DNA from 2 places in the Agromyces mariniharenae genome. Region 2 is predicted to be linked to the other one. Evidence: predicted binding sites of a transcription regulator. Region 2 holds the regulator's gene; the other holds the start of a gene.
The links. Region 2 encodes HrcA, which represses chaperone genes, less so after heat shock. Its sites were predicted from a motif close to TTNGCACTCGNNNNNNNCGAGTGCNAA; they were not measured.

Region 1: a site for HrcA is predicted at 5,653-5,679, ahead of groL (chaperonin GroEL). Genes of this name have one in related genera too.

The regions. Positions count from the first base shown of each region.
Region 1 is NZ_VSSB01000001.1:2,779,514-2,786,609, forward strand. Features, by position in the region: gene FYC51_RS12865 (DsbA family protein) at 1-621, shown strand, start outside; tRNA gene FYC51_RS12870 (tRNA-Thr) at 703-775, shown strand; gene FYC51_RS12875 (DMT family transporter) at 777-1,856, shown strand; gene FYC51_RS12880 (nitroreductase family protein) at 1,853-2,407, opposite strand; gene msrB (peptide-methionine (R)-S-oxide reductase MsrB) at 2,410-2,811, opposite strand; gene FYC51_RS12890 (DUF3263 domain-containing protein) at 3,010-3,306, shown strand; gene FYC51_RS12895 (LytR C-terminal domain-containing protein) at 3,336-3,881, shown strand; gene FYC51_RS12900 (cold-shock protein) at 4,089-4,292, shown strand; gene FYC51_RS12905 (DUF3048 domain-containing protein) at 4,453-5,508, shown strand; gene groL (chaperonin GroEL) at 5,723-7,096, shown strand, end outside.
Region 2 is NZ_VSSB01000002.1:1,011,722-1,018,817, forward strand. Features, by position in the region: gene dnaJ (molecular chaperone DnaJ) at 1-623, opposite strand, end outside; gene hrcA (heat-inducible transcriptional repressor HrcA) at 679-1,701, opposite strand; gene FYC51_RS18030 (DUF4870 domain-containing protein) at 1,891-2,304, shown strand; gene FYC51_RS19850 (DUF4870 domain-containing protein) at 2,425-2,895, shown strand; gene hemW (radical SAM family heme chaperone HemW) at 3,167-4,393, opposite strand; gene FYC51_RS18045 (DUF1990 family protein) at 4,396-5,046, opposite strand; gene FYC51_RS18050 (hypothetical protein) at 5,089-6,003, opposite strand; gene FYC51_RS19360 (hypothetical protein) at 6,279-7,096, opposite strand, start outside.

The sequences.
Region 1 (7,096 bases), on a different contig from region 2:
ACCGTTCCCGACGAGAGCGGCGAGGTCGCCAACATCGTCATGTACATCGACTACCTGTGCCCGTTCTGCGGTCAGTTCGAGGCGACGAACTCGGATTCGATCCGCACGATGGTCGAGTCGGGCGCGGCCACCCTCGAGGTGCACCCCATCGCGATCCTCACGAACAAGTCGGCCGGCACGCAGTACTCCCTGCGTGCGGCGAACGCCGCCGCCTGCGTCGCGGACTCGTCGCCCGACTCGTTCTTCGACTTCAACGCGATCCTGTTCGAGAACCAGCCCGAGGAGGGCACGTCGGGCCTGACGAACGACGAGCTGAAGACGCTCGCCGACGAGGCCGGCGTCTCGAGCCTCTCGACGATCGAGCAGTGCATCGACGACCAGCAGTTCAAGTCGTGGGTGCAGGACGCCACGAACCGCGCGCTCACCGAGCCGATCCCGAACACGGACCCCGAGCTGCCGTCGGTCACCGGCACGCCGACGGTGCTCGTGAACGGCCAGCAGTACGGCGGCTCGCTCGAGGACCCGCAGGAGTTCCAGGCGTTCGTGCTCCAGGCCACGAGCGCGACGTTCAACGACTCCGGCGCGACGCCCACCCCGACGCCGACGCCCGCGCCGCAGTAGGCGGTCACGACGCGCGACGAAGGCCCGGCCACGTGCCGGGCCTTCGTGCTGCCGATAGGATGTCGTGAGGCATCGCCGCCCGCCGGCTTGGCGCAATTGGTAGCGCACCGCTCTTGTAAAGCGGTGGTTGCGGGTTCGAGTCCCGCAGCCGGCTCTTGACCGAGAATCCCAGCACGGATGCCGCGGCCCCGGCCGCCCCGTCCGAGCACCAGCACCGCCATGCCCACGTGGAGCGCACCCGCCTCCCGATGTGGCTCGCGATCGTGTTCGCGCTCGCCTGCGGCGCGCTGACCGCGTTGCAGTCGCGCATCAACGGGCAGCTCGCACATGCGATCGACGACCCCTTCACCGCCGCGGCGATCTCGTTCGGCAGCGGGCTCGTCATCCTGCTGGTCGTGCTGGCCGCGTGGCGCCCGGGCCGCCTGGGCTTCGGCCGCGTCGCGCAGGCGCTGCGCGAACGACGGCTCGCGTGGTGGATGGTGCTCGGTGGGCTCGCCGGTGCGTGGTTCGTGATCACGCAGGGCCTCTCGGCCGGCGTCGTGGGCGTCGCGCTCTTCACGGTGGCGATCGTCGCCGGGCAGACCCTCGGCGGGATCGTGTTCGACCTCGTCGGCCTCGGACCGGGCGGGCGACGCCCGATCACGCCCACGCGCGTGATCGGCGCCGTGCTCGCGCTGGCCGCGATCGGATGGACGGTGTCGGCGCAGCTCGTGCACGACGTGCCGATCCTCCTGATGCTCCTGCCGTTCGTCGCCGGCATCGGCGCGGCCTGGCAGCAGGCGGTCAACGGCCGGGTGCGCAGCGCCGCCGAGAGCGCCCTCACCGCCACGGTGTTCAACTTCGGCGTCGGCACCACGGCGCTCGTGGTCGTGATGCTCGTGCACGCGGCATCCGCCGGCTGGCCCCAGGCGATGCCCACCGAGTGGTGGCTCTACGCGGGCGGTGCCATCGGCTGCGTCTTCATCGCCGGGCAGGCCGTGCTCGTGCGCATCGTCGGCGTGCTCGTGCTCGCGCTGTGCGGCGTCGCAGGACAGCTCGCGGCGGCCCTCTCGCTCGACCTGCTGCTGCCCACGGCCGACCGGCCGGTCGACTTCGCCACCATCGGCGGCACGGTGCTCGCCCTCGTCGCGGTCGTCATCGCGAGCCTCGGCTGGACGCGTCGCCGGCACGCGATCCCGCCGCCCCCGCGCACGGGTGCGATCCCGGTCGTCGGCAGCGACGAGTCGGGTCGCTAGTCGAGCACCGTGAGCCGGCTCGCCGCGATGGGGTCGCTCCGGCGGTCGGTGCGGCGGCCGTCGGGCAGGCCGCCGACGTAGAGCCAGCCGAGCAGGTGCTCGTTCGCGGCGAGGCCGTGCACCTCGGCGACGAGCGGATGCCGCGTGAACGGGCCCGTGCGCCACATCACGCCCCAGCCCGCCTCGTCGAGCAGCAGGCTCAGCACGTGGGCGACGCCGGCCGCCGACGCCTCCTGCTCCCACACGGGGACCTTCTCGTGGTCGGGGATCGTGACCGCGACGACCGCGAGCAGCAGCGGCGCCCGCAGCGGCTTGCCCGCGAGCTTCGCGGCGGCATCGCCCTCCCCGCCCGCTGCGGCCGCGAGTGCGGCGCCGAGCCGCTCCCGGGCGGCGCCGCGCAGCGCGACCACGCGCCACGGCCGCAGCGACGCGTGGTCGGCGACGCGCGACGCGGCCTCGAGCAGCTCGAGCAGGGCCGCGTCGTCGGGTGCGGCATCCGTCACCTTCGAGGCGGAGCGCCGGGCGAGCGCCGCCTCGAGCGCGGAGCCCACGCCTAGGACTCCGGGGTGAAGTCGAGGGCGATCGAGTTCATGCAGTAGCGGTCGCCCGTGGGCGTGCCGAAGCCGTCGGGGAACACGTGGCCGAGGTGCGAGCCGCAGTTCGCGCAGCGCACCTCGGTGCGCACCATGCCGAGCGACGCGTCCTCGATGAGCTCGACGGCCTCGGGGCGGACCGACTCGTAGAAGCTCGGCCAGCCGCAGCCCGAGTCGAACTTGGTGCCGCTCTTGAAGAGCTCGGCGCCGCACGCCGCACAGGCGTAGACGCCGGAGCGCTCCTCATCGAGGAGCTCGCCCGTCCACGGACGCTCGGTCGCCGCCTGGCGCAGCACCGCGTACTGCTCGCCGCCGAGCTCGGCGCGCCACTCCTCGTCGCTCTTCTCCACGCGATACGCCACGGGCGCTCCTTCCGATCGGGTGCCGTGATGGCCGGCATCCATGGTCGCAGGTCTTCCTGCAAGCGGGTGCAACGCGCGACGGATGCCCCGTGTTCCGTGCGCCGCCGCCGCACACGCCGCGCCGCTCGGCGGACACCCGGCGACGGGTCCCTAGGATGTGCAGCAGGCGGCGACGGTCCGCCTGGGACGGGAGGACGCATGAGCGCCGAGCGCGTGCCCGCCCCCGACGACGGGACCGGACTCGACGAGCGCGCGAGACGCGTGCTCGCGTTCGAGGGCCGGGCGTGGCAGCAGGCCGGGCTCAAGGCGGAGGCGATCCGCGAGGAGTTCGGGATCTCGGCCGCCCGTTACTATCGGATCCTCGGCGAGCTCATCGATTCGCCTGCGGCGCTCCGGCACGACCCCATGCTGATCAAGCGCCTGCAGCGGATGCGCGAGGCGCGCGCGGCGACGCGCGCGCGTCGCTCGCTCTCGATCGGCCGACCGCTCGACTGAGCGACGGCCCCGACCCCCGACTGGACCCCATGGCGCAGAAGTTCCCTCGCGATCGATTCGACTCCATCCCGCACGGCATCGAGCGGGTCGGGGCCCATCGCGCGCCGGCACGTCGCGGTGCGCGCTGGGTGGCGTTCGGCTGGGCCGCGCTCGCGACCGTCGTGCTCGTCGCCGTGGGGATCGGCGCCGTGATCGTGTTCAACGACCGCCTGAACTTCGGCGACACGGGCGTGGCCACGCCGACGCCGACGCCCGTCGTGACGGCGGCGCCGACCGTCGCGCCCGACATCCCGGTGACCGTCCTGAACGGCACCACGACGTCCGGTCTCGCCGCGCGGGCCGCCGAGACGCTCACCGCGGCCGGCATCCCCGTCGGCACCACCGCGAACGCGAGCGAGCAGGACCTCACCGAGACGGTCGTCTACTATGCGACGCCCGACCTCGAGGGAGCCGCGCGAGGCGTCGCCGCCGCGATCCCCGAGGCCGACGTGCGCCTCGACGCGAAGTTCGCCGAGGTGGGCACTCCGCTCGTGCTCGTGGTGGGATCCGACTACGCAGCGGCCACCGGCGGTTGATCGCGACCGAATCGTTGCCATTCTGCGACATTTCCTTGCGTCCGACCTCTTGTGCCGCGACGTCACGTCGTTAGTATCTGGAATTGGTCGCTCTATCCCGTGTGAAACGCCCGGTGCCGAACGAGGTGCCTCGTCAGCACGAACGAGGGGGCCCGGTACAGGCGACAGGCACGTGCTGATCGACACACGGCAACATGGGAGCAACGCATGGCGAACGGAACCGTCAAGTGGTTCAACGCTGAAAAGGGATACGGGTTCATCACGGTCGACGGCGGGGGCCAGGACGTGTTCGTCCACTACTCCGCGATCGACATGGCGGGCTACAAGGTCCTCGAAGAGGGCCAGCAGGTCGTCTTCGAGGTCGGCACGGGTGCCAAGGGGCCCCAGGCCGAGGCCGTCCGCCCCGCCTGATCCACGAGCTTGGACGCGCCGCCGGTTCGCCGGCGGCGCGTTCGTGCATCCGGGGGCGGATGCCGCGCGCATCCGTGTGCCCGGTTCTGGGGGTGCGCCGGGGCCATCGATCGGTGCGCCGAACCTCCCGGGGGTACCCCTCGATGGCTAGCATGGCGCCATGGCACGGCGTGCCCGCCCGGTCCTGGGGCGGAGGGGTGTGCCGCTGGCCGCCGTCGCGGCATCGGCACTCCTCCTGTGCGCCTGCGACGCGGCATCCGTCGACCTCATCCCGACCGCGACGCCGACGCATGAGGCGCGGCCCGCGGCCGAGGCCGCGCCCGTCGGGATCGCGTTCGCCCCGCTGAGCGGCACGCCCGCGGACGCCGCCGCGCTGCGGCATCCGTCGCTCGCCGTGAAGATCGACAACCACTGGGACGCGCGCCCGCAGATCGCGTTGAACCGCACCGACCTCGTCTACGAGGAGCTCGTCGAGGGCGGGCTGACCCGGTACGTCGCGGTCTGGCACTCCGACGTGCCCGACCAGGTGGGCCCGGTGCGCTCCGTGCGGCCGATGGACCCGCTCATCGCCAGTCCGCTCGGCGGCATCATCGCCTACTCGGGCGGACAGCAGTACTTCGTCGACCTCATGCACGCGACGCCGCTGCTCAACGTCGTCGCCGACGAGGACGACGGGACGCTGTTCGAGCGCGCGGACGACCGGCCCGGTCCGCACGACCTCGTCCTCGCGGCAGCCGACGTCGTCGCCGCGAACGCCGGGCTCGCGCCGCCGCCGGTGCAGTTCGCCTACGGCACGGCCGACCCGCTCGCCGCGCCGTCGCTCGCGGCGACGCCGACGTCCCGCATCGAGCTCGTGTTCTCGGAGTCGAGCAGCCCGTCGTGGGAGTGGGACCCGACGACGTACGCCTGGCTGCGGGCGCAGGACGGCACACCCGACCTCGAGGCGTCGGGGGAGCGCATCCGGGCGACGAACGTGGTGACCCTGCGCGTCGCGATCGAGTGGCCCTATGAAGAGGTGCCGCTCACGGCGCTCACCGGAACCGGGGAGGCGTGGGTGTCGGCCGGTGGGCGGACCGCGCACGGCACGTGGACGAAGCCCGACGCCGGCGCGCCGATCACGCTCACGGCCGACGACGGCTCCACGCTCCGGCTCGCGCCCGGCAACACCTGGATCGAGCTCGTGCCGAACGAGGGGTCCGCGGCGTTCGCGCCCTGATCCGCCCTTCACCGTCCTTCTCAGCGCCGATGCGACGACGGATGCCGCGACGCCGCGTCACGCGCACGGCGAACACGGCCCGAGACGCCGCCGCGCGGCATCCGGCTCGCTTGCACTCGTGACGGTCGAGTGCCAGAATCGTCTTTAGCACTCACTCGATTCGAGTGCTAAACCCCAAGATTCTTGGACGTCCGGGAAGGGACGAGAGACACACATGGCAAAGATCATTGCTTTCAACGAGGAGGCCCGCCGCGGTCTCGAGCGTGGCCTCAACACGCTCGCCGACGCGGTCAAGGTGACCCTCGGCCCGCGCGGTCGCAACGTCGTGCTCGAGAAGAAGTGGGGCGCCCCCACCATCACGAACGACGGCGTGTCGATCGCCAAGGAGATCGAGCTCGACGACCCGTACGAGAAGATCGGCGCCGAGCTCGTCAAGGAGGTCGCGAAGAAGACCGACGACGTCGCCGGTGACGGCACCACCACCTCGGTCGTGCTCGCCCAGGCGCTCGTGCGCGAGGGCCTCCGCAACGTCGCCGCAGGCGCCGACCCCATCTCGCTGAAGCGCGGCATCGAGAAGGCCGTCTCGGCCGTCTCCGAGGAGCTCCTCGCCGCCGCCAAGGAGGTCGAGACCAAGGAGGAGATCGCCGCCACCGCGTCGATCTCGGCCGCAGACCCCCAGATCGGCGAGATCATCGCCGAGGCGATCGACAAGGTCGGCAAGGAGGGCGTCGTCACCGTCGAGGAGTCGAACACCTTCGGCACCGAGCTCGAGCTCACCGAGGGCATGCGCTTCGACAAGGGCTACCTGTCGGCGTACTTCGTCACCGACCCCGAGCGCCAGGAGGCGGTCTTCGAGGACCCGTACATCCTGATCGTCAACAGCAAGGTCTCGAACATCAAGGACCTGCTGCCCATCGTCGACAAGGTGATCCAGACCGGCAAGCAGCTGCTCATCATCGCCGAGGACGTCGACGGCGAGGCGCTCGCGACCCTGATCGTGAACAAGATCCGCGGCATCTTCAAGTCGGTCGCCGTCAAGGCCCCCGGCTTCGGCGACCGTCGCAAGGCGCAGCTCCAGGACATCGCGATCCTCACCGGCGGCCAGGTCATCTCCGAGGAGGTCGGCCTCAAGCTCGAGAACGTCACCCTCGACCTGCTCGGCCAGGCGCGCAAGGTCGTCATCACCAAGGACGAGACGACCATCGTCGAGGGCGCGGGCGACCCCGAGCAGATCGCCGGCCGCGTGGCCCAGATCCGCTCGGAGATCGAGAACACCGACTCCGACTACGACCGCGAGAAGCTCCAGGAGCGCCTCGCGAAGCTCGCCGGCGGCGTGGCCGTCATCAAGGCGGGCGCGGCCACCGAGGTCGAGCTCAAGGAGCGCAAGCACCGCATCGAGGACGCCGTCCGCAACGCGAAGGCCGCCGTCGAGGAGGGCATCGTCGCCGGTGGTGGCGTCGCCCTCATCCAGGCCGGCCAGAAGGCCTTCGGCAACCTCGAGCTCGACGGCGACGAGGCGACCGGCGCCAACATCGTGAAGGTCGCCATCGAGGCGCCGCTCAAGCAGATCGCCCTCAACGCGGGCCTC
Region 2 (7,096 bases):
ACCGGCACCGTGCGACGTGCGCGCACGCGCCCCTGGCCCTGGCAGGTGACGCACGGCGTGGCGATGATCGTGCCGTAGCCGCGGCACGTGCCGCACGGGCTCGAGGTCATGACGTTGCCGAGCAGCGAGCGCACCGAGCGCTGGATCGAGCCCGTGCCATGGCAGATGTCGCAGGTGACCGGGGCGGTGCCCGGCTGGCAGCACGAGCCGTGGCAGGTCTCGCACGTGACGGCCGTGTCCACCTCGATGTCGCGGTGCGTGCCGAAGATCACCTCGTCGAGGCCCACCTCGACGCGGATGAGCGCGTCCTGGCCGCGCTCGCGCCGGGAGCGGGGTCCGCGGGTCTGCTGCCCGGCGCCGAAGAAGGTCTCGAAGATGTCGCCGAACCCGCCGAACCCCTGGTCGCCGAACCCGCCGCCGCGGCCGCCCAGGTCGTACTGCTGGCGCTGTTTCGGGTCGGAGAGCACGTCGTACGCGTGCGTGACCTGCTTGAAGCGCTCGGATGCCTCGGCGCCCGGGTTGACGTCGGGGTGGAGTTCGCGTGCGAGGCGTCGATAGGCCTTCTTGATCTCGTCGGGGGTGGCGTCGCGTGCGACGCCGAGGACCTCGTAGTGGTCTGCCACGGAGGGCGTGTCCTTTCGATTGCCGGATGCCGAGCGGGTGGGTCGGCAGCGGGAGTCAACTCTCGCCGAGGGTGCGGGAGAGGTAGCGGGCGACGGCTCGCACGGCCGCCATGCTGGTGGTGTAGTCCATGCGCGTGGGGCCCACGACGCCGAGGCGCGACACGTCGCGGCCGGGGATCTCGAACGCGCTCGAGACGATGGAGGTCTCGCCGAGGCCGAACGAGGCGTTCTCGCGACCGATGCGCACGGCCACGGCGTGCTCGTCGCCCGACATCTCTCCGAAGAGCTTCAGCAGCACGACCTGCTCCTCGATCGCCTCGATCACGTCGAGGATCGACCCGGCGAAGTCCTGCTCGGTGCGCACGAGGTTCGCGGCGCCGGCCACGACGAGCCGGTCGCTGCGCTGGGCCCGCGCCTGCTCGGCGAGGGTCAGGGCGAGGGTGTGCAGGACGAGCGCGTGACGGCGGTCGGTGCCGGGGATCTCGCCCGACAGCGCCACCGCGGCATCCGCCATCGTGCGACCGCCGGCGATCTCGTTGAGTCGCACGCGCAGCCCGGCGAGCGTCTCCTCGTCGACGGGCTGCTCGAGCTCGACGAGCCGCTGCTCGACCTGGCCCGAGTCCGCGATGAGGATGCACAGCACGCGCGCGGGCGCCAGCGAGACGAGCTCGACGTGGCGCACGCGGGCGCTGCCGAAGCTCGGGTACTGCACGACGGCGAGCTGCTTGGTCAGCGACGCGATGAGCCGCACGGTGCGCGCGAGGAGCTCGTCGAGGTCGCTCGACTCGCCGAGGAAGGTCTCGATCGCCTGTCGCTGCGCCCGCGTGAGCGGCCGGACGTCGGTGAGCTGGTCGACGAAGACGCGGTAGCCCTTGTCGGTCGGGATGCGACCCGACGACGTGTGCGGCGCCGCGATGAGCTCCTCCTCCTCGAGGAGGGCCATGTCGTTGCGGATCGTCGCCGCGGAGACGCCGAACGCATGGCGTTCGACGATGGTCTTCGAGCCCACCGGCTCGCGCGACGCGACGTAGTCCTGCACGATGGCGCGGAGCACCTCGAGACCGCGTTCGGAGACCATGTTCCTCGCTTCCCTCACCGCTTAGCACTCGTTCTTCCTGAGTGCCAATCCTATCGCGACATGCCGCGACCCGGCCGTTGCCACCCGACGACCTCGGCGATACCGTAGCCGTACCCCGCGAGTCACCCCGGCTGCGATCCACCCTGCTCGCAGCCCGCGGTTCACCCCAGAACCCCCGAAAGGCACGCAATGACCGACCCCAACTCGCAGACCCCCGACCCGAACGTCCCGCCGCCCCCGCCGCAGCAGCCGGCCTCGTCGTCCCCCACCGGCGTCGTGCCGCTCACGCCCGAGCAGGACGTGCAGTGGGGCTCGTTCGCCCACCTGGGCGGCGTCCTCGGCGTCCTGCCCTCGCTCATCATCTGGCTGGTCTTCAAGGACCGCGGCTCGTTCACGAACACCGAGGCGAAGGAGGCGCTGAACTTCCAGATCACGCTGCTCTTCGGCTACGTGATCTCGTGGATCCTCGTCGTCGTGTTCATCGGCGCCATCCTGGTCTGGGCGGTGTGGATCCTCGGCGTGGTGTTCTCGATCATCGCCTTCCTGCAGGCGAAGGACGGCAAGCACTACCGCTACCCCTTCGCGATCCGCCTCATCAAGTAGCGCGCAGGCGTCGCACCGTTGCGCCCGCCGCAGGAGTGCCTACTCCCGCGGCGGGCGTCGCTGTGCCAGCATGAGAATCGACCGAGTCTCGCTCAGAGGCCCCGAAGAAGGAGTCCGCGCATGTCCGACACGCCCCAGCCTCCCCCGCCGCCCCAGAGCCCTCCGCCACCGCCGCCGCCCTCGCAGGGTCCGCCGCCGCCTCCGGGCCAGCCGCCCCAGGGTCCGCCGCCGCCGCAGGAGCCGTACGGGGGTCAGGCTCCGCAGCAGCTCAGCCCGGCCGACGAGAAGCTGTGGGCGACGCTCATCAACGTGGGCGGCATCTTCTTCTACTTCGTGCCGGCGCTCATCGGCTACCTCGTCCTCAAGGACAAGGGCCCCTTCGTGCGGCACCACACCGCGACCGCGCTGAACTTCCAGATCACGATCGCGATCGCGCTCGTCGTGAGCTACATCCTGATCTTCCTCTTCATCGGCATCCTGCTCGTGATCGCCATCGAGATCGTGAAGATCGTGTTCAGCATCATCGCGGCCATCAAGGCCAACCAGGGCCAGCTCTACACCTACCCGCTCTCGATCAAGTTCGTGAGCTGACGCCGGCCGGCGCCGGTCGCCGGACTCGTCGCGCGGAGGCCCGCCCGCGGTGCGCACAGCACCGTCGGGCGGGCTTCCGCGTTCCGGCGACGGCTCGCGACCGGCGCTCCGTCCGAGCCGATCCGTCGGCAGTCCGCTCCCGCCCGGAAAGCGCGTTCGTTCGACGAGCTTGCAGGAAGAAGTCGGACCCTCACGGCGTGTCTGCGGTCGACACGCCGACCACCCGTTGGTTCTTCCTGCATTCGCGATGGCAGTCACGCGCGCGACGCGCTCAGGCGTCGAGCAGCCGCCGGACCACCGCGTCCGCCAGCAGCCGTCCTCGCCGGGTGAGCGTCAGCCGCCCGCCGAGGGCGGCTCTCGCGTCCACGAGGTCGTCGGCGATGAGCCCGGCGACCGCGTGGCGCCCGCCCGCGTGCAGCGACGGGACGTCGATGCCCTCCCGGATCCGCGTGAGCAGCAGGACGCGCTCGGTCTCCCGCGTCGGCTCGTCGAGCACCTCGCGCCCCACCGCCGGCGAGAACCCGGCCGTCACCCGCTCGGCGTACGCGGCCGGATGCTTCGCGTTCCACCACCGCACGCCACCGACGTGGCTGTGCGCACCGGGCCCGACGCCCCACCAGTCGTCACCCCGCCAGTAGCCCAGGTTGTGGCGCGACCGGTACTCGGGCGTGGTCGCCCAGTTGCTCACCTCGTACCACGCATACCCGGCGGCGCCGAGCATGTCGTCGACGAGCTCGTACATGTCCGCCTCGAGGTCGTCGTCGGGCTGGGCGAGCTCGCCGCGACGGATCTGCCGCGCGAGCTTCGTGCCCTGCTCCACGATGAGCGCGTAGGCGCTGACGTGGTCGGGACGCTGGGCCACGACCGCCTCGACACTGCGTCGCCAGTCGGCCAGGGACTCCCCCGGCGTGCCGTAGATGAGGTCGAGGCTCACGTCGAGCCCGGCGTCGCGGGCCCAGCCCACGACGAGCGGGATGCGATCGGGATCGTGCGTGCGGTCGAGCGCCGCGAGCACGTGCGGCACGGCGGACTGCATGCCGAACGACACGCGCGTGAAGCCGCCGTCGGCGAGCCGGCGCAGGTCGTCGGGTCCCACGGAGTCGGGATTCGCCTCGGTCGTCACCTCGGCGCCGTCGACGAGGCCGAACTCGTCGCGCACCGCCGCGAGCATGCGCACGAGGTCGTCGGCGGGCAGCAGCGTGGGCGTGCCGCCGCCGAAGAAGACCGTCGAGGCGGCTCGAGCGGGCACGCCGGATGCCGCGAGCACGCGTCGCGACATCCGGACCTCGCCGATCGCGTGGTCGGCGTAGTCCGCCTGGCGCGCACCGCGGAGCTCGTCGGACGTGTACGTGTTGAAGTCGCAGTACCCGCAGCGGACCCGGCAGAACGGGACGTGCAGGTACACGCCGAACGCCCGGTCCGCGGCGCCCTCAGCGGCCGATGCCGGCAGCAGGCCGTCGAGGGGCGCCGGCTCGCCGAGCGGAAGCGCCGATCCCACGATCAACTCGGGAAGGCGGGATGCAGCGCGCGCAGTTCGCGCGTCGTGAGCTCCCGGCGCTTGCGCCGCCGCCGGCCGGAGCCGAGCCGCCGCACGCCGCCGCGGCCGCCGAGGAGCGACCGGATCGTGAGCCACACGCCGTCGTCGTCGCGGTGCTCGAGGATGAACGACTCCTCGCCGCTCTCGGGGCCGTCGGCGGTCGTGCCGTACGCGAAGCCGATGCGCTGCGGCTCGTCGATCACGTAGACGACGAGCACGGGGGTGTCGCGGTGTCCGATACGCCGGCGCCGCCGGAGCGTGGCGGTCATGCCCGCCGTGATGTAGGGGGTGCCGTCGGCGCCGAACCGGTCCTCGGTGCGCGGAGCCGGCTGCTCCGCGAGCGGGGCGCCTTCGGCGTCGTACACGATGCCCGGGTACTGCGCGCCCGTGCCCTCGGAGATGTCGACGACCTCGAACCCCGCACCGCGCTGGATGCCCCACGTCATGAGCGCCTCGGCGGCGCGCGCGAACCGGTCGGCGCCGCTTCCGAGCCGCACGGAGTCCTCCGCAGGGCGGTACCCGGCCGGCGGGTAGCGCAGGAGATCGGGCGCCAGGGTCGCGCCGATCGCGCCGTACGTGACCGACTGGTCGGTGAAGGTGCTGCGTCGGGTCATCCGTCGATTCTACGGAACGCGCCTGGGGCTACGCCGACGCAGTCAGCCGGCCGTGAGCGTCGCGACGACCGCTGCAGCCGAAGCCTCGGTGACCGCCTCGAGATCCCCGTCGTCCACGGAGTCGTAGGAACCGTTGACGATGAGCAGGCTCCCCTGGACGCTGAGATGGACAGCGCACTCGGTCTCGTAGGCGCACGCGAGGGACGCGGCATCCGCACCGGGGACGTCGAGTGGACGGACATCCACACCCGACATCGCCGCGTCCGACACCTCACGCCACGCCCACGCGCCCCCCGGGAGCACGGTGACGGTGAGCATCCGCAGTTCGCCATCGGGCGCGTCGTAGATGTCTGCCTGACGCCAGACGCAGGTCCGGAACGCCGCACGCTGCCACGCCACCGAGAAGATCACGCCGGGCCCGGCGTACGACGGCTCCGGGAGGCCGAGCGACGGAGATCCGCTGGCGCCCCTGAGGTCACCGGCATCGAGTCGCAGGCAGTCATCCCACGCAGGCAGGACGTCCCCGAGGTCACCCCGTGCTCCCGCCTGCACCGTGGAGAGCGCCTCGGTGATCGTCGCTCCGATCTGCAGGGCCGCCGTCGACGCGTCGCCGGTCGCGGCGTCGGCCGGAACGGAGACCTCGAACTCGACCCAGTGGCCGCCCGGGGTGAGGTCGGCGGAACATCCCACGACCTCGTCCGTCCAGCAGCGAAGGTCCGAGTCGGGACCGAAGGCCGCCGTGCCGCCGGGGTACGGGTAGGCGACCACGAACGCCCGATAGTCCTCGACGCCGTTCGGAAGGACATCGACGTGCAGGCGCGCGGCCGGTGTGCCGTCGACCTGCCACTCGCACGTGACGACGCCGGCCTGCAGCTGCGCGGCCGACCCGTCGGAAAGCGGATGCTCCACCGCGACACCGCCCTCACCGAGCACGGTCTCCCGGACCGCTGCCGGCACCAGCTCGTCGCACGCGATAGGGATGAGCGCCGCCGGCCGCGAGAGCGGGGGCTCGGTGGGAGGTTGCGTCGGCTCCGCCATCGGAGTCTGGCTGGGTCGCGGAACCGTCGTGGTCTGCACGTCGCCTGACGGCGTGGCACATGCCGACAGCAGCATGATCAGGAGGAGCGCGAACGGGAGCGGGGCGCGTGACGGCACTCTCCGACCCTGGAGTTCCGAACTGCCGAGCGATCGCGGTCTGGATCGGCGCCTCGAACCGCTCGCCGGTGGCGTCGTCATCGAGGAAGATTCGCGATCAGGAACCGGGCCGCCGCGAGGACGTCCGCCTCCGCGTCGCGCCCAGAGTTGGTGGGCGTGACGGTGGAGACGGTCACCAGGGTTCCGCGGACCGATGCCTGGATGGAGCAGTGGCCGTACGCGTGGAAGCAGGTCCGCACGGCGGCCTCTGCGCCCGTGATGGCCACCAGTTCGGCGTCACCGGTCGGGTACTTCGCTGCGAACGTCGCAGGCTCCGGTACGGCCCAACCGCCGCCCGGGAGGATGCCGATCGACACGCCCGGCAAGCTGTTCCCCGCGCTCGACCCGCTCCAGCTGCAGATGCCGAAACCCGCTCGCCGGAATGCGGCCTCGGTCAACGTGAGTCCGAATACGTCGGCCACGGGGGCCCCGAGGTTCGGCGAGGCGACCGCGCCGCGCAGCCCTGCACTGTCGAATCGGTCGCAACTCGGTGCACTGCCGAGGTCCTCCCGCGTGCGCGCCGGACCGGCGGCGTCCAACGCCGCCTCGATCGACGCGCCGAGCTCTGCAGCCAGCCCGTACGGCGCCTCGTCACCGTTCGCGTTGGCTCCCCCGAAGTTGAACTCGACCCAGTGGCCGGCAGCGGTGAACCCGCCCCTGCAGCTCCACACGCTAGTCGGGGTCCTCGGCGTGCAGTCCAGTCGCGAATCGGGTCCGAGCGCGTCGGACCCGTAGGTGCCGAACAACGTCGAGAAGGCGCGGAAATCGTCGACCGCATCGGGGAGGAGATGGAGTTCGAGGGACGCCGTCTCCCCGGCACTGAACCAGACGCAGTGCCGGACGCCGGCCTGCCATT